4 regions of the Serratia sp. EC4 genome follow, and region 1 is predicted to be linked to each of the others. Evidence: predicted binding sites of a transcription regulator. Region 1 holds the regulator's gene; each other region holds the start of a gene.
What was found. Region 1 encodes PhoB, which activates phosphate uptake and scavenging genes when phosphate is short. Its sites were predicted from a motif close to CTGTCATAAAACTGNCNNAT; they were not measured.

Region 1 (4,469 bases):
GTGGCGGAGAAAATGCGATCGAGCTGCTGCAGGTTAAGGCCGCGCAGCGGATTGTCCTGATGCACCAACACCACCAGCGCATCCACCGCTACCGGCACCGCCAGCGGCGCATAACCGTAACGGTGTTCGAACGCCGAAACCTCGGCCGCCTTCATCGGCCGGCTCATCGGGCCCAGCTGCGCGGCGCCCGCCGCCAACGCGGTCGGCGCGGTCGACGAACCGGCGGCCTGGATCTGCAGGTTGACGTTGGGATAATGCTGGCTGAAATCCTGCGCCCACAGCGCCATCAAATTCGCCAGCGTGTCGGAGCCGACGCTGGACAGGTTGCCCGCCAACATGCCGTCAGGCTGCGCCAGCGCGCCGCGTCCGGCCAGCAGCGCCAGGCAAAGCAACAGCCCTCGGGTAATTCGGGTCATACCGGTGTCTCGCGTTAATTTTTCACCGCATTCTCTGATAAAGCGGCGGGAACAATCAACCGATTGGGCAAGGTAAAGATAAAGCGGGTGCCGATCCCCGGTTCGCTGAGGATCTCCAGCCGCGCGTCGTGATGGCTGAGCGCGTGCTTGACGATCGCCAGCCCCAGCCCGCTGCCGCCGGTCTGGCGCGAACGGGCCTTGTCGACGCGATAAAAACGCTCTGTCAGGCGCGGCAGATGCTCGGCGGCGATGCCCGGCCCGTTGTCGCTGACCTGGAATTGCGCGCCGTGCGCCGTCTGCTGCCAGCTGACTTCGATATGGGTGCCCTTCGGCGTGTGGTTGACCGCGTTGTACACCAGGTTAGACACCGCGCTGCGCAACTGATCTTCATTGCCGAACACGTTGAGCTGTTCGTTCACCCGGAAGGTGATCTCGTGATTGCCGCCGCTCAGCGATTGCGCCTCGCGCTGCAACACCCGCAGCATCAGCGGAATATCCACCCGCTCGTTCATGTCGACATTGGGCGCCGCCTCGATGCGCGACAGCGTCAGCAGCTGCTTGACCAGCCCGTCCATCCGGCGGGTCTGCTCTTGCATGGTGCTAAGCGCCTTGCTGCGCAGCGAGCCATCCTGCTCTTCGTCGCCCATCATCTCCAGATAGCCCTGCAGCACCGTCAGCGGCGTGCGCAGTTCATGACTGACGTTGGCGAAGAAGTTGCGCCGCGCGCCCTCCAACTGGCGCATCTGGGTGACGTCGCGCGCCACCATCAGCAGTTGCCCTTCAGAATACGGCATCACGCGGAATTCGACGTAGTGTTCGTTGTTCAGCTGCAGCGTCAGCGGGCGCGAAAACTCCTGCTGTTGCAGATAGTGGCTGAATTCCGGATAACGCAGCAGGTTAAGGATGTGCTGGCCATTGTCTTCCGGCCAGCGAAAGCCGAGCAGATGCTGCGCCAGCCCGTTGCACCAGAAGATATTGCCTTCGACGGTGGTCATCACCACCGCGTCAGGCAGCGATTCGGCCCCGCTGCGAAAGCGCTTGATCAGCAGCGCCAGCTCGCGCCGGCGGCGGCGGTTGCGCTGCTGCATCTGATACAGGCCATAGAACAGCGGCTCCCAGCTCCAGCGGCCGGGCGGCGGCGTCATGCTGCGGTCGATCCACAGCCAATGGGAGAGTTTGAGCTGGTTGTAGAAATTCCATACCAGCGCAGCCAGCGCGGAGGCCAGCAGGAACCAGGGCAGATAACCGAAAATCAGCCCCAGCAGTAAGGCGGGCAGACAGAAAAGAGCCAGCTCCAGAGCCAGCCTCTTCCACGACAGACGTTCTAACACGGCATATTCTCCAGCGCGGCGCGATCAGTAGCGCGTTGAGAACCGGTAGCCGGTGCCCCGAACGGTTTGAACCATTTTATCATGCCCACTGGTTTCTAACGCCTTGCGGAGCCGACGGATATGCACGTCAACGGTACGGTCTTCCACATAAACGTTAGTGCCCCAGACGTGATTAAGCAACTGCTCGCGGCTATAAACCCGCTCCGGGTGGGTCATAAAGAAGTGCAGCAGCTTGAACTCTGTCGGCCCCATGTCCAGCGCCTGATCGTTCGCCATTACGCGATGGGAGGACGGATCCAGACTCAGCCCTTGCATTTCAATCACTTCTTCCACCGCCATCGGCGAAATGCGGCGCATGACCGCTTTGATGCGCGCCACCAGCTCCTTGGGCGAGAACGGCTTGGTGATGTAATCATCCGCCCCCACTTCCAGGCCGCGCACCCGGTCTTCTTCTTCGCCGCGCGCGGTCAGCATCATCACCGGGATATCGCGGGTCAGCGCTTCGCGCTTCATATGTTTGATAAACTGAATGCCGGAACCGCCGGGCAACATCCAGTCAAGCAACACCAAATCAGGGAACGGCTCAGACAGACGCGTCACGGCGCTGTCATAATCCTCGGCTTCCAACGGTTGGTAACCATTCTGTTCCAACACAAAGCACACCATCTCACGGATCGGCGCTTCGTCTTCCACCACCAGTATGCGTCTTGCCATCGTCAATCCTGCCAATGTGTTAGCGACTTTTCGGGCGCCATTATGCGTCAGTTTTGTGACACTTTTATGAAAAAAACCGGCTGTTATAGGCAGTAAGCATAGCGATTATTTCCCGCAGTAAAGAAAAATCATCCGGTTGTCATCATCATTGCGCCGGGACAGCCGCCGCCGCGGCCTTTATAATCATCGCCATTATCTTCACATCCGGGAGTGTCATGCGCCTGATCCACACCTCTGACTGGCACCTTGGCCAGTACTTTTTCACCAAAAGCCGCGCCGCCGAGCACCAGGCTTTTCTGAACTGGCTGATCGAACAGATCGAACAGCAGCAGGTGGATGCGCTGATCGTCGCCGGGGATCTGTTCGATACCGGCTCGCCGCCCAGCTATGCCCGCGAGCTGTACAACCGCTTCGTGGTGGAACTGCAGCGCACCGGCTGCCAGTTGGTGGTGCTGGGCGGCAACCACGATTCGGTCGCAACGCTGAACGAATCGCGTGAACTGCTCTCCTGCCTGAACACCACGGTGATCGCCAGCGCGCAGGGCGCCCCGGAACAGCAGATCGTGGTGCTTAACCAACGCGACGGCCAGCCGGGCGCGGTGCTGTGCGCCATCCCGTTCCTGCGGCCGCGCGACCTGCTCACCAGCCGCGCCGGCGAATCCGGCGCGCAGAAACAGCAGGCGCTGCAGGAAGCCATCGCCGAACATTACCAAGCGCTGTATCAGGCGGCCTGCGAGCGCCGCGACCAGCTGGGCCTACCGCTGCCGATCGTCGCCACCGGCCACCTGACCACCGTCGGCGTCACCACCTCCGACTCGGTGCGCGACATCTATATCGGCACCCTCGACGCCTTCCCGGCGCAGGCCTTCCCGCCCGCCGACTATATCGCGCTCGGCCACATTCACCGCGCGCAGAACGTCGCCAAATCGGAGCATATTCGCTATAGCGGCTCACCGATCCCGCTCAGTTTCGATGAGCTGGGCAAAGCCAAAAGCGTCTTCCTGGTCGATTTCGCCGACGGCGCTTTGCAGCGGGTAGACGCGTTAACGATCCCGCAGTTTCAGCCCATGCAACTGATCAAAGGCGATCTGGCCGAGATCGAACGGCAGCTGCGGCAATTTGCCGACTATGCCGGCGAGCTGCCGGTGTGGCTGGATATCGAAGTGGCGACGCAGGACTACCTCAGCGACATCCAGCGCCGCATCCAGCTGATGGCGGATGAGCTGCCGGTGGAAGTGGTGCTGCTGCGGCGCAGTAAAGAGCAGCGCCGCCAGGCGATCGCGCAGCAGGATAAAGAAACGCTGAACGAGCTGAGCGTCAACGAGGTGTTCGAACGGCGTCTGACACAGGAGGCCGACATGCCCGAAGCGCGCCAACGGCGGATGCACCAACTGTTCCGCCAGGTGGTCGAGGCGGTGCAGCAGAACGCCGAGGAGAACAACCCATGAAGATCCTCAGCCTGCGGTTAAAAAACCTCAACTCGCTGCAGGGCGAATGGAAAATTGACTTCACCGCCGAGCCGTTCGCCAGCAACGGCCTGTTCGCCATTACCGGCCCGACCGGCGCGGGCAAAACCACCCTGCTGGACGCCATCTGCCTGGCGCTGTACCACCAAACGCCGCGCCTCAACGTCACGCCGAGCCAGAATGAACTGATGACCCGCCACACCGCCGAATCGCTGGCGGAGGTCGAATTCGAGGTCAAGGGCGTCGGCTATCGCGCCTTCTGGAGCCAGCGCCGCGCCAAAAACGCGCCGGACGGCAATCTGCAGGCGCCGAAGGTCGAACTGGCGCGCCGCGAGGACGGCAAGATCCTGGCGGACAAGGTGCGCGACAAGCTGGAGCTTACCGCCGCCATCACCGGGCTGGACTTTGGCCGCTTCACCAAATCGATGATGCTGTCTCAGGGGCAGTTCGCCGCGTTCCTCAACGCCGACGCCAACGATCGCGCCGAACTGCTGGAAGAGCTGACCGGCACCGAAATCTACGGGCGGTTGTCCGAACAGGTG
Region 2 (4,469 bases), on a different contig from region 1:
TTCATTAGGAATACAACTGATGTGTGGAATTGTAGGCGCAGTAGCGCAACGTGATATCGCAGAAATTCTGTTGGAAGGTTTACGCCGTCTCGAGTACCGCGGTTATGACTCCGCCGGTCTGGCGGTGGTCGATGAAAAAGGCAACGTCAGTCGCCTGCGTCGCGTAGGCAAGGTGCAAAAGCTGGCCGAAGCGGCGGAACAAACCGATCTGCACGGCGGTACCGGCATCGCTCACACCCGTTGGGCTACGCACGGTGAACCGACCGAAGCGAACGCGCACCCGCATGTTTCCGACTACATTACCGTGGTGCATAACGGCATCATCGAAAACCACGAGCCGCTGCGCGAACTGCTGATTGAACGCGGTTACCGTTTCAGCTCTGAAACCGATACCGAAGTGATTGCGCACCTGGTGCACTGGGAACAACTGCAAGGCGGTACGCTGCTGGAAGTGGTTCAGCGCGTGATCCCGCAGCTGCGCGGCGCTTATGGCACCGTGGTGATGGACAGCCGCGATCCGAGCGTGCTGGTCGCGGCGCGTTCCGGCAGCCCGCTGGTTATCGGCCGCGGCGTCGGGGAAAACTTCATCGCTTCCGATCAGCTGGCGCTGCTGCCGGTCACCCGCCGCTTCATCTTCCTGGAAGAGGGCGACGTGGTGGAAGTGACTCGCCGCACCGTCAACATTTTCGACAAACAGGGCAACGCCATCGAGCGCCCTGAGATCGAATCCCAGGTGCAGTATGACGCCGGCGACAAGGGCGCTTACCGCCACTACATGCAAAAAGAGATTTACGAACAGCCGCTGGCGCTGAAAAACACCCTGGAAGGGCGTTTCAGTCATGGCCAAATCAACCTGAGTGAGCTGGGGCCGCACGCCGACGAGCTGCTCGCCAAGGTGCAGCACGTGCAGATTATCGCCTGTGGCACTTCTTACCACTCCGGTATGGTGGCGCGTTACTGGTTCGAAGCGCTGGCCGGCGTGCCGTGCGATGTCGAGATCGCGTCCGAATTCCGTTACCGCAAATCGGCGGTGCGTCCGGGCAGCCTGATCATCACTCTGTCGCAGTCCGGCGAAACCGCCGACACTCTGGCGGCGCTGCGCCTGTCCAAGGAGCTGGGTTATCTCGGTTCGCTGGCCGTTTGTAACGTTGCCGGCTCTTCGCTGGTGCGTGAATCCGATCTGGCGTTGATGACGAAAGCGGGCACGGAAATCGGCGTAGCCTCGACCAAAGCCTTCACCACGCAGCTCACCGTGCTGTTGATGCTGGTGGCGCGCCTGGGCCGTCTGAAAGGCATGGCGGAAAGCGTGGAGCACGAGATCGTGCATGGTCTGCAGGCGTTGCCGGCGCGTATCGAGCAGATGCTGTCGATGGATAAAGAGATCGAAGCGCTGGCGGAAGGCTTCTCCGACAAGCACCATGCGCTGTTCCTCGGCCGTGGCGATCAGTATCCGATCGCCATGGAAGGGGCGCTGAAGCTGAAAGAGATCTCCTATATTCACGCCGAAGCTTATGCGGCGGGCGAGTTGAAACACGGCCCGCTGGCGCTGATCGACGCCGATATGCCGGTGATTGTGGTGGCGCCGAACAACGAACTGCTGGAAAAGCTGAAGTCCAACATTGAAGAAGTGCGCGCGCGCGGCGGCCAGCTGTACGTGTTCGCCGATCAGGACGCCGGCTTCGTCAGCAGCGAAGGCATGACCATCATTCCTCTGCCGCACGTCGAGGAAATCGTCGCGCCGATCTTCTACACCGTGCCGTTGCAGCTGCTGTCTTACCATGTGGCGCTGATCAAAGGCACCGACGTTGACCAGCCGCGCAACCTGGCGAAGTCTGTCACCGTAGAGTAATTTGCCGCAGGTAAACTGCAAAAGCCGGCCTTAGCGCCGGCTTTTTTCATGAGTGACCTTAAAGATGACAGCGCTGCCGTTTCGGTGATAAACGTTGTCATATTCAAGCGGATAGGCCGCGCCAAGCCGGTTTTTTATTGCTTGGGAAATGTGCTGTTTCACGGCTAACCTTCTGATTTAAATACAAACAAACACTCATTAAATGCACTGTAATATAACTGTCATATTGCGTACATTTTTCTGTCACCAAACTGTCCTATTTTCCCTCCTGCAGCAATACTTACTCTGATTAAAACGACTCGAAGTCGATTTTAAGTATCCCATTAGGAGGGATTATGAAACTGATGCGTACCACCGTCGCCAGTATTGTGGCAGCGACCTTCTCCCTGACCGCCGTGTCCGCGTTCGCTGCTGCCAGCCTGACCGGTGCAGGTGCGACATTCCCCGCTCCGGTTTACGCCAAGTGGGCAGATTCTTATCAGAAAGAAACCGGCAACAAAGTTAACTATCAGGGCATCGGCTCCTCTGGCGGCGTAAAGCAAATCGTGGCCAACACCGTTGACTTTGGCGCTTCCGACGCCCCGCTGTCTGACGACAAGCTGGCGGCCGACGGCCTGTTCCAGTTCCCGACCGTGATCGGCGGCGTGGTGCTGGCGGTGAATATTCCGGGCATCAAATCCGGCGAACTGACGCTGGACGGCAAAACCCTGGGCGATATCTACCTGGGCAACGTCAAAAAGTGGAACGATCCGGCTATCACCAAGCTGAACCCAGGCGTAAAACTGCCTGACCAAAACATCGCCGTAGTGCGCCGCGCCGACGGTTCCGGCACTTCGTTCGTGTTCACCAGCTACCTGTCCAAAGCCAATGCGCAGTGGAAAGAAAAGATTGGCGCCGGTTCTACCGTTAACTGGCCGACCGGTCTGGGCGGTAAAGGCAACGACGGCATCGCCGCCTTCGTTCAGCGTCTGCCAGGCTCTATCGGCTACGTAGAATACGCTTACGCCAAGCAGAACAACCTGGCTTACACCAAGCTGGTGTCCGCCGACGGCAAACCGGTCAGCCCGACCGAAGAGAGCTTCAGCAACGCCGCCAAGGGTGCGGATTGGAGCAAAACCTTTGCTCAGGATCTGACTGACCAGAAAGGCGACAACGTGTGGCCAATCACCTCCACCACCTTCATCCTGGTGCACAAAGAGCAGAAAAACCCTGCTCAGGGCGCCGAAGTGCTGAAGTTCTTCGACTGGGCCTACAAAACCGGTGCAAAACAAGCTAACGAGCTGGATTACGCCACCCTGCCGGCAGAAGTGGTTGAGCAGGTGCGTGCGGCCTGGAAAACCAACGTAAAAGACAGTTCAGGTAAAGCGCTGTACTAACAACGCAGGGGCGCGGGTTCGCCGCGCCCCACACAGTTCTTCAGGCTCCGATCCCGGTTGGGGCTGCCAGGGTTCAAACAGAGAGTAATCTATGGCTGAGTACAAGCCGACCATCAAAGCACCGGGCAAAAACGGTGACATCATTTTCAGCGCGCTGGTGAGACTGGCTGCGCTGATTACCCTATTGTTGCTGGGCGGCATCATCGTTTCGCTGATCTTCGCCTCCTGGCCAAGCATGCAGAAATTCGGCTTTGCGTTCCTGTGGACCAAAGAGTGGGACGCGCCGGCGGAGCAGTTCGGCGCGCTGGTGCCGATCTACGGCACCGTGGTCACCTCGCTTATCGCGTTGATCATCGCCGTGCCGGTGAGCTTCGGCATCGCGCTGTTCCTGACCGAACTGGCGCCGAACTGGCTGAAGCGGCCGCTGGGCATCGCCATTGAGCTGCTGGCGGCCATTCCGAGCATCGTCTACGGCATGTGGGGACTGTTCGTGTTCGCCCCGCTGTTCGCCGAATACTTCCAGACGCCGGTGGGCGACGTGCTGTCGGGCATTCCAATCGTTGGCGAGCTGTTCTCCGGCCCAGCCTTCGGCATCGGCATCCTGGCCGCCGGGGTGATCCTGGCGATCATGATCATTCCTTACATCGCCGCAGTGATGCGCGACGTGTTCGAACAGACCCCGGTGATGATGAAAGAGTCGGCCTACGGCATCGGCTGCACCACCTGGGAAGTCATCTGGCGCATCGTGCTGCCGTTCACCAAAAACGGCGTCATCGGCGGGGTGATGCTGGGCCTGGGCCGTGCGCTGGGGGAGACCATGGCGGTGACCTTTATCATCGGCAACACTTACCAGCTCGACAGCGCTTCGCTATACATGCCGGGCAACAGCATCACCTCGGCGCTGGCCAACGAATTCGCTGAAGCCGAGTCCGGCGTGCACACTGCCGCGTTGATGGAGCTGGGTCTGATTCTGTTTGTTATCACCTTTATCGTGCTGGCGCTGTCGAAACTGATGATCATGCGTCTGGCCAAGAATGAGGGGCGTTAACATGGCGACGATGGATATGCAAAACGCAGTCGTTCTGGCGGAAAGCCGCCGCAAAATGCAGGCCTGGCGCCGGCAGAAAAATCGCCTCGCGCTGTTCCTGTCGATGGCGACCATGGCGTTCGGGCTGTTCTGGCTGATCTGGATCCTGATCGCCACCGTCACCAAAGGCTTCGACGGCATGTCGCTGGCGCTGTTC
Region 3 (4,469 bases), on a different contig from region 1:
AGCACCAGATCGAAGCTTTTCGGCAGCGGGTCGACGTAATCGATGTCGACCGCTGGCGCCAGATTGGCGTCGGACCAGCGGCCCCATTCCTCGACGGCGGAGACGCCGGTGATGGCCCTCACCTGTTCCGGCATGCCGGGCAGCATGAACTCGATGGCGTCCGCCCGGTATTTCACCGCCGCGTCGTCCACCTGCAGGCGGGCGACGGCGTTTTGGTAATCGGCGACGCTGTCCGCCGCCGGGCCGGTGAAATTCACCTTGCCGTTGAAGCGTTCGCCGCTGGCCTGGACGATCTGCGGCGGCGAGGCGAGGGTGCCGGAGGCCACGCAGATGTCGGTGCTCAGCGCCAGCTGCGGCGCCCAGACCCGGCCGATCTCGTAGCATTTATCGACCCAGACGAATTTCTCCCCCGCCCCCAGTCCGGCCAGCTGTTTGCGCAGCGGGGTGGAGAGGTAGACGTTGAACATCGGTTCGATGCGGTTATCGCCCACCCGCAGGATGAACGGCACCTTGTAGGTGACGCCGGAGAAGCTGAAGCTGCGCTGGCGCGTGTCCACGCTGTAGTCGCTGATGCGGTTCGGCAGGCCCCACTGGTTGATCACCGCCGGTTTCCAGCCGTTGATCTTCTCTTCGATATTCAGGAACACCGTAGACAGCGACGGCGCCGACAGGCTGCTGCGGCCAAGGCCGATGTAATTGTCGCCGCCCATCACGTCCAGCACCGTGGCGCCGTTGTCCAGCGTGCTGCGTTTCTCGTTGCGCTGTTCCGCCAGCGGCCGGGTGCCGTCGATGATGAAGAACAGATTGCGGCGCTTCTGTTTGGTCAGGATGTCGTAGGCGGTGTTGTTCATCGCCAGATGATCGGAGGACACCACGATCACGGTGTTGCTGAAATAGGGCGAGCGTTTGATTTTGTCGATCAGCGCGGCGATGTGTTGCTGGCTGCAGGCTACCGCGCTCAGCGAGCGGTTTTCCTTGTTCTGCCAGGCGTAGCTTTTCTTGCTGCAGCCGGCGGAAATAAAACCGTCCGGGTGATGAGTATCAACGGTCAGGGTGAACAGCGAGAACGGCTGGCGCTGTTTGGACAGCTCGACGAACTTGCCGTACACCACGTCCAGCACGCTGTCGTCGTACCAGCCCCAGTCGTTTTTGTAGCTCGGATCGGCGACCTGATCGCGCAGCTCTTTGAAGCCGTAAACGTGGTCGAAGCCGTGGGATTTCAGGAAGGTGTCTTTACCGGCGAACGCCAGCTCGGCGCCCTGATAGAAATAGTTGCTGTAGCCGGCGGCCTTCAGCACGTCGCCCAGGCAAACGTTCTCCGGGTAGAAGGTGGAGACCGCGCTGGAGGCGTTGCCGTCGAAGGGCGCGAACAGCGGAATGCCGCACTGTGAGGCGACCATGCCGGCGATGGTGTAGCCGGTGCCCGGCAATTGCTGGGTATTGCTGAAATCGATGCTGCCCGCGCGCAGGGCGTTCAGCTCGTCGGCCAGGCCGGGAAACAGCTCGGTATCGAAGTAGGTGCGTTCCAGGCTCTCGGCATAGATGTACACCAGGTTCGGCCGCTTGCCCTGTACGGTTTTTTTCGGCGCTTTGTAGTAAGTGGTGAAATCGGCGGTATCGCCGACGATCTGGCTCTTGACCAGCAGCGAGATGTCCTGAAATGCCGGGGTGGTGCCGACCGAAAACAGCGCCAGCAGCACGGCGACGATGCTGTAGGCCACGCTGCTGCCTTTGGCTTTGCGGCGCAGCAGGCTGCGGGCCAGCACCGCGAAGATAAGCCCCAACGCCGCCAGCAGGCCGATGAACGGCAGCACGTATTTGCTGATGCCCGCGCCTTTGAGGCTGCTGGTGACGGTGTAAATCACCGCGTCGGTGATGCCGTCGCCGGTAAAGTAGTTGCTGGCGATCAGGATGACGTTCAGCACCAGATAGCTGCCGAGCAGCGTCAGCAAAATGGCGAACCACCAGCGGTTGGCGGCGGCCCGGGTGCGATAAATCAAAATCGACGCCAAAAAGAGAACAAATGAAACGACTGCTAAAACCATCCGCCAAACCTTGTCTGATTGGAAAAAAACGTTGCTGCCCTGGTCTGCGCCGCCGACCGTGCCGCGGCGCGAAAAGTGAAGGGTATAGCCTATTGCCGGCGGCGGAACAACGCGCGATCTCCCGCTACGGCGACGAACGGCGGCTATTGTACATTTTTATGACAATAGTGTGACGTTAATCACGCCGACGGCGGCCTCGGCGGCGAAAGCTTGCTGGTCGGAGGTTTCGCTCTACGCTTAATGAGCGCCACGACGGTGTGCCCACCAGCCATTCAGGAGGAAGTATGCAGACAATCCCCGCAGCGGTACTCGACGATCTGGCCCCGCAAGGCGTGTTGCGCGCGGCGATCAACTACGGCAATCCGGTGCTGGCGCAGGCCGGGGCCGGCGGTAAACCGCAAGGCGCTTCGGTGGAGCTGGCTGCCGCGCTGGCCCAGGAGCTGGGCGTGGCGCTCGAACTGGTCACCTATGACGCGGCGGGCAAGGTGTTCGCCGACCTGGACAGCGGCGCCTGGAACCTGGCGTTTATGGCTATCGAGCCGGTGCGCGCGGCGCAAATCGCTTTCAGCGAACCCTACGTGATCATCGAGGGGACTTACCTGGTGGCGAACGACGCGCCTTACTTTGAGGCGGCGCAGCTCGACCGGCCGGAGGTGCGCATCGCGGTCGGCCAGGGGGCGGCGTACGATCTGTTTTTATCGCGCACGCTGCAGCAGGCGCAGCTGGTGCGGGCGGCAACCTCCGCCGAGGCGATCGCGCTGTTTTTCGAACGGGGGCTGGAGGCGGCGGCCGGCGTGCGTCAACCGCTGTTGGCCGCCGCGGCCTCCCATCCCGGCTACCGGGTGCTGGACGGGCATTTCACCGCTATCCGCCAGGCGATGGCGGTGCCGCGGCAAAAAACGCAGGGCGCCGCCTACGTGAACGCGTTTATCGAACGCTGCAAGGCCAACGGGCTGGTGAAGGCGGCCTTGCAGCGCAGCGGCCAGGGCGAGGTGACGGTGGCGCCGCCGGCCGCCTCGGCGTGATCAGTCGAGCTCCACCGCGTACTGTTCCACCGGGGTGATTTTCTTGATCAGCTTGTTGTCGAACAGGAACTGTTCGTAAGCCTGGTAGCGGGCGCGATCCAACTTGGCCGGATCGCGCGCGAACAGCGGCAGGCTGGCTTGCCACGCCTGCTTGTTCAGCTCGGTATTCAGCTCCGGGTGCGCCTTGGCGAACGCCAGCCAGGTGTCCTGCGGGTGCGCGTGCAGGTAGTCGCTGCCTTGCTTCAGCGCGGCGAGGAATTTGCGGATTTTCGGCTCGTTCACCGCATCGCGGTTGGCGACGATGATCAGCTCGTCGTAGGCCGGCACGCCGTAATCTTCGACGTTGAACACCACCGGTTCTTTACCCTGCAGCTTCAGCTCCAGCGCTTCGATGTTGCGGTAGCCGCCGATCACCGCATCGACCTGGCCTGCCAGCAGGGCGCTGGTCAGCTGGAAGTTGACGTTGATAAGCTTGATGTCCTGCGGCTTGAGGCGCTCGTGTTCGACCATGGTGGCCAGCGTCGCCTGTTCGATGCCGCTGACCGAGTAACCTACCGTTTTGCCCTTGAGATCCGCCGGCGAGGTGATGTTTTTATCCAGCGCGATCACCGTATTCAGCGGCGTGTTGATCAGCGTGCCGATGCGCATCAACGGCAGACCCTGATCGGCGAAGAAGTGCAACTGCGGTTGATAGGTGATGGCGAGGTCGGCCTGTTTGGCGGCCACCAGCCGCGGCGGCAGCGCCGGATCGGACGGCGGCACGATCTTGACGTCCAGCCCTGCGGCCTTGAAGGCGCCGATCTGCTCGGCCACCATAATCGGCGCGTGATCCGGGTTGATGTACCAGTCGAGCACCAGCGTCAGCTTGTCGGCCGCGCCTGCCTGGCCGGTGAGGGCGGCGCCCAGCAGCAGCCCGCAAACGGTTTGTTTGATCATGGTCGTTCCTTTATCCCTGGTTATGGTTGCAATCATCAGTCGTTTTCCGGCGCCCAGGCGATCAGGCGCCGCAGCAGCGCATCCACCGCGGCCCACAGCAGCACGGTCATCAGCACCAAAATAAACAGCGCGGCGAAGCAGACGTCGGTCTGCATGCGCGCGTTGGCGTTCAGCATCACGTAGCCCAGCCCTTCGGCCGAGCCGACCCATTCGCCGATGATGGCGCCGATCGGCGCGACCGCGGCGGCCATGCGCAGGCCGGAGCCGAAGGCCGGCAGCGCCGCCATCAGCCGCACGTGCCGCAGCTGCGCCCAGCGCGAAGCGCGCATCGTGCGCGCCAGATCGAGATAGTCGTTGTTGACCCGGCGCAGCCCGTCAAAAAAGGCCGACACCACCGGAAAGAAGATCACCAGCACCGCCATCGCCACCTTGGCGCTCATGCCGAAGCCGAACCACAGCACCA
Region 4 (4,469 bases), on a different contig from region 1:
ACGCCGCACCGGGCCGGCGCCGTCGATGGCCGCCGCTTCCACCAGCGAACGCGGGATAGACTGCAGCGCCGCGAGGAAAAACAGGAAGTTATAGCTTATCTGCTGCCATACCGAGGCCAGCACCACCAGGAACATCGCCTGGCCGCTGTTTTGCGCATGGTTCCAGTTATAGCCCAGCCCGTTGAGGAAATGGGTAATCAGCCCCAGACCGGGGTTGAACAGAAAGATCCACAGCACCGCCGCCACCGCCGGCGCCACCGCGTAGGGCAGGATCATCAGCGTGCGATAGAGGCGGCTGCCGCGCAGCACGTAGTCCACCAGCGCGGCGAAGAACAGCGAAACCGCCAGCCCGATGCCCGCCACCAGGAAGCTGAAGATCAGCGTGGTGTAGAACGAGTCGAGGTAGTAAGGATCCTGGAACAGCTGTTTAAAGTTATCCAGCCCGACAAACTGGCTGGACAGGCCGAACGGATCGAGGCTCTGCACCGAATACCACAGCGCTTCGCCGGCGGGCCATAAAAAGAAGACGGCGGTAATCAGCAGCTGCGGCAGCACCAACGCATAGGGCAACCAGCTGCAGCCGAAACCGGGACGGGAAGATGACATAGCAGTTAAACCATTAATCGGGTACGGAAGGATCGGCGTGAAGACGCGAGCCCGGTCTGCCGGGCCCGCGACGCAGGGTTACTTGGTCGATGCTTCGAAGCGGCGCAGCAGCACGTCACCGCGCTGCACGGCGGCGTCCAACGCCTGCTGAGGCGTTTTCTTGCCGGTCCACACGCCTTCCAGCTCTTCATCCACCACGCTGCGGATCTGCGGCATGTTGCCCAGGCGCAGGCCCTTGGTGAACGGCAATGGCGGCTTGTTCAGCATCTGGCGAGTGGCGACGTCGGCCCCCGGGTTCTTATCGTAGAAGCCCTGCTGCTTGGTCAGATCGTAAGCCGCGGTGGTGATCGGCAGATAACCGGTCTTCTGGTGCCATTCGGCGGCGATTTCCGGCTGCGCCAGGTACTGCAGGAACTCGGCCACGCCCTTGTAGGTGGCGGCGTCTTTGCCGTTCATCACCCACAGACTGGCCCCGCCGATGATGGCGTTCTGCGGCGCGTTTTTCGCGTCGGCGTCGTAAGGCATCATGCCGACGCCGTAGTTGAATTTGGCGTAGTGCTTGATGTCCGCCAGCGAACCGGAAGAGGCGGTGGTGATGGCGCAATCGCCGTTGTAGAACTTCTCGGTGGATTCGTCTTTGCGGCCGAAGTAGGTAAAGTCGCCCTTCTTGTTCATCGCTTCGAGCAACGCGATATGCTTGACCTGCAGCGGTTGGTTGAACTCCAGCTTGGCGCTGGTGCCGCCAAATCCGTTGTTTTCACTGGCGAACGGCACGCCGTGCCAGGCGCTGAAGTTCTCGAGTTGGATCCAACCCTGCCAGCCGCTGGCGTAACCGCACTTCATGCCTGCTTCGCGCAGTTTGGCGGTATCCGCCGCCAGTTCCTGCCAGGTTTTCGGCGGCTGATCCGGGTTCAGGCCGGCCTTTTTGAAAGCGTCTTTGTTGTAGTACAGCACCGGCGTGGAGCTGTTGAACGGCTGCGACAGCAGATGGCCGCTCTTGTTGTCGGTGTAATAGCCGGCCACCGTCGGCACGAACACCGACTCGTCGAAGTTGATGCCGGCCTCTTTAAACACTTCGTAGACCGGCTTGATGGCTTTGCTGGCCATCATGGTGGCGGTGCCCACCTCGTAAACCTGCAGGATCGCCGGCGCCTTGCCGGAGCGGTAAGCGGCGATGCCCGCCGCCAGGCTCTGTTCGTAGTTGCCTTTATAAACCGGCACAATCTTGACGTCGCTGTGCGACTGATTGAAGCGATCCGCCAGGGAATCCACTTCCTTACCCAGTTCGCCTTCCATTGAATGCCAGAACGGGATTTCTGTCGCCGCCAGCGCCTGAGCGCTGACCGCCAGGGTCAATGCGACGCACAGCGTGGTTTTGCGAATAGCGTAGGTGAGCATGCCTAACTCCTGAAAAAGCTGGTGTAAAAGCGCGTGAGCGAAAAGAATCAGTTTTTTGTTCGGAAGCTAACATGCCATGCGCGGATGACAGAAAAATAACCGTTATATGACAGCCACATGACGGCAAGGTGAAGTGAAGATGGCGGTTTGATGTCGGCGGCGGGCATCGGCTCCGCCGCCGCGAGGATTACAGCGAACGGCGCAGGCGCGCCACCGCTTCTTGCATCTGCTGCTCGGTGGCGGTGGCGAACGACAGGCGGAAGGTCGAACGATCCGGGTTGTCGGAGAAGAAGTATTCCCCCGGCACGAACACCACGCCCTGCTGCAGCGTGGTGTTCAGCCATTCGGTGGCGTTGAACGGCTGGCGGAAACGCGCCCACAGGAACATGCCGCCCTTCGGCTTATCGAAGGTGATGTAGTCGCCCAGCTCCTGCTCCACCAAACCGGCCAGGATCTCGCCCTTTTGCTTGTAGGCGGCGCGGATCTTGTCGATCTGCGCCGGCAGGCGATCCAGGCCGAGGTAGCATTCGACGATGCTCTGCGACAGGGCGCTGGCGTGCAGATCCGCCGCCTGTTTGATGATCGCCACTTTATGCAGCAGGAACGGCGGCAGGATCGCCCAGCCCAAGCGTAGGCCCGGCGCCAGGATCTTGGAGAAGGTCGAGGTATAGATGATGTGGTCGGTGTTGCCCAGCACCCGCTGCGACACCTGATGCAGCGTCGGGTGGCGCTCTTCGGTGAAACGCAGTTCGCCGTACGGATCGTCTTCGATGATCAGGAAGTTATGTTCGGCGGCCAGCTTCACCAGCAGTTCGCGGCGCGCGGCGCTGAGGGTAATGCCGCTGGGGTTGCCGAAGTTCGGCACCACGTACACGCCCTTGATGCGCTGGGTTTTCAGCAGTTCGGCCAGCTCTTCCACCACCATGCCGTCGCTGTCGGACGAGACCGACATGATGTTGGCCTCCGCCAGTTCCAGCGTTTGCAGCGCCGCCAGGTAGGTCGGGCGCTCCACCACAAACACGTCGCCGGGATTGACGATGGCGCGCATCACCAAATCCAGTGCCTGCTGCGAGCCGGCGGTGACCATCACCTCTTCCGCGCCAGCGGTGACGCCGCGCTCGGCGCACAGCGCGCAAATGCGCTCACGCAGCAGCGGGCTGCCCTCGGTCAAACCATACTGAAACGCGCTTTTCGGCTGTTCGGTGATCGCCTGCTGGGTGGCGATGCTCAATCCTTCGAAATCGAACAGCGCATCAGAGGGGATGCCGCCCGCCAGCGAAATGACGTGTTCCATCTTGCTGTGCTTAAGCAATTCACGGATGGCCGAACTTTTTACGTTAACGATGCGCTGCGCGAGTAACCCTTCTGTCTTCATTTCTTCTTCTCGTACCTGATTATTTTAATTCGTAGGGGGGCGGATTAACCGCCCAGATACGCCGACCTCACTGCTTCGTTGGCTAACAATGCAGCCCCCGTATCTTCCAACACCACGCGGCCGTTTTCCAGCACATAACCGCGGTCCGCCAATTTCAGCGCCTGATTGGCGTTTTGCTCCACCAGGAAGATGGTCATGCCCTCTTCCCGCAGCTGCTGAATGATGTCGAAGATCTGCTGGATGATGATGGGCGCCAGCCCAAGCGAAGGTTCGTCGAGCAGCAGCAGCTTCGGCTGGCTCATCAGCGCGCGGCCGATGGCCAGCATCTGCTGTTCGCCGCCGGACATGGTGCCGGCGCGCTGGCTTCGGCGCTCCAGCAGGCGCGGGAACAGCGTGAACACCCGTTCGATACGCTGTTGATACTGCTGGCGATCGGCGAAGAAACCGCCCATCGCCAGGTTTTCTTCCACCGTCATGCGCGAGAAGACGCGCCGCCCTTCCGGCACGATCGCCACCGCTTCGCGCATGATGCGCGAGGTTTGCCACTGGGTGATGTCCTGGCCCTGGAAAACGATGCTGCCTTCGCTGGCGCGCGGTTCGCCGCACAGGGTGCCGAGCAGCGTGGTTTTACCGGCGCCGTTGGCGCCGATTAACGTCACGATTTCGCCCTGACTTATCGTGAGACTGACCTGATGCAGCGCCTGAATTTTGCCGTAATGGGCGGATACCTGATTGAATGACAACATATTATTCTTCGCCCAAATAAGCCCGGATCACGTCCGGGTTGTTGCGGATCTCCGCCGGTGTGCCCTGCGCCAGCGGCGTGCCCTGATTCACCACATAAATGCGGTCGGAAATGCCCATCACCAGCTTCATGTCGTGCTCGATCAGCAACACCGAGACCTTATGCCGATCGCGCAGCTCGACGATCAGATGATCCAGCTCGTCGGTCTCTTTCGGGTTGAGGCCGGCGGCCGGTTCGTCCAGCATCAGCAGCTCCGGCCGGGTCACCATGCAGCGGGCGATCTCCAGCCGCCGCTGCTGCCCATAGGCCAGGTTGCCCGCCGAACGGTTGGCCATCTCCAGCAGG

Region 2: the regulator PhoB is predicted to act here: its motif matches at 2,090-2,109, upstream of pstS (phosphate ABC transporter substrate-binding protein PstS).
Region 3: the regulator PhoB is predicted to act here: its motif matches at 2,191-2,210, upstream of opgB (phosphatidylglycerol--membrane-oligosaccharide glycerophosphotransferase).
Region 4: the regulator PhoB is predicted to act here: its motif matches at 2,098-2,117, upstream of ugpB (sn-glycerol-3-phosphate ABC transporter substrate-binding protein UgpB).

What each region holds. Positions count from the first base shown of each region.
Region 1 is NZ_JBNIDE010000002.1:102,194-106,662, reverse strand. Features, by position in the region: gene ACP39K_RS07145 (PstS family phosphate ABC transporter substrate-binding protein) at 1-416, opposite strand, end outside; gene phoR (phosphate regulon sensor histidine kinase PhoR) at 431-1,747, opposite strand; gene phoB (phosphate response regulator transcription factor PhoB) at 1,772-2,461, opposite strand; gene sbcD (exonuclease subunit SbcD) at 2,677-3,909, shown strand; gene sbcC (exonuclease subunit SbcC) at 3,906-4,469, shown strand, end outside.
Region 2 is NZ_JBNIDE010000006.1:189,486-193,954, reverse strand. Features, by position in the region: gene glmS (glutamine--fructose-6-phosphate transaminase (isomerizing)) at 20-1,849, shown strand; gene pstS (phosphate ABC transporter substrate-binding protein PstS) at 2,185-3,225, shown strand; gene pstC (phosphate ABC transporter permease PstC) at 3,317-4,273, shown strand; gene pstA (phosphate ABC transporter permease PstA) at 4,275-4,469, shown strand, end outside.
Region 3 is NZ_JBNIDE010000001.1:926,075-930,543, reverse strand. Features, by position in the region: gene opgB (phosphatidylglycerol--membrane-oligosaccharide glycerophosphotransferase) at 1-2,045, opposite strand, end outside; gene ACP39K_RS04380 (transporter substrate-binding domain-containing protein) at 2,330-3,070, shown strand; gene ACP39K_RS04375 (ABC transporter substrate-binding protein) at 3,071-4,006, opposite strand; gene ACP39K_RS04370 (ABC transporter permease) at 4,042-4,469, opposite strand, start outside.
Region 4 is NZ_JBNIDE010000013.1:26,361-30,829, reverse strand. Features, by position in the region: gene ugpA (sn-glycerol-3-phosphate ABC transporter permease UgpA) at 1-606, opposite strand, end outside; gene ugpB (sn-glycerol-3-phosphate ABC transporter substrate-binding protein UgpB) at 685-2,004, opposite strand; gene ACP39K_RS22990 (aminotransferase-like domain-containing protein) at 2,192-3,379, opposite strand; gene livF (high-affinity branched-chain amino acid ABC transporter ATP-binding protein LivF) at 3,424-4,125, opposite strand; gene livG (high-affinity branched-chain amino acid ABC transporter ATP-binding protein LivG) at 4,127-4,469, opposite strand, start outside.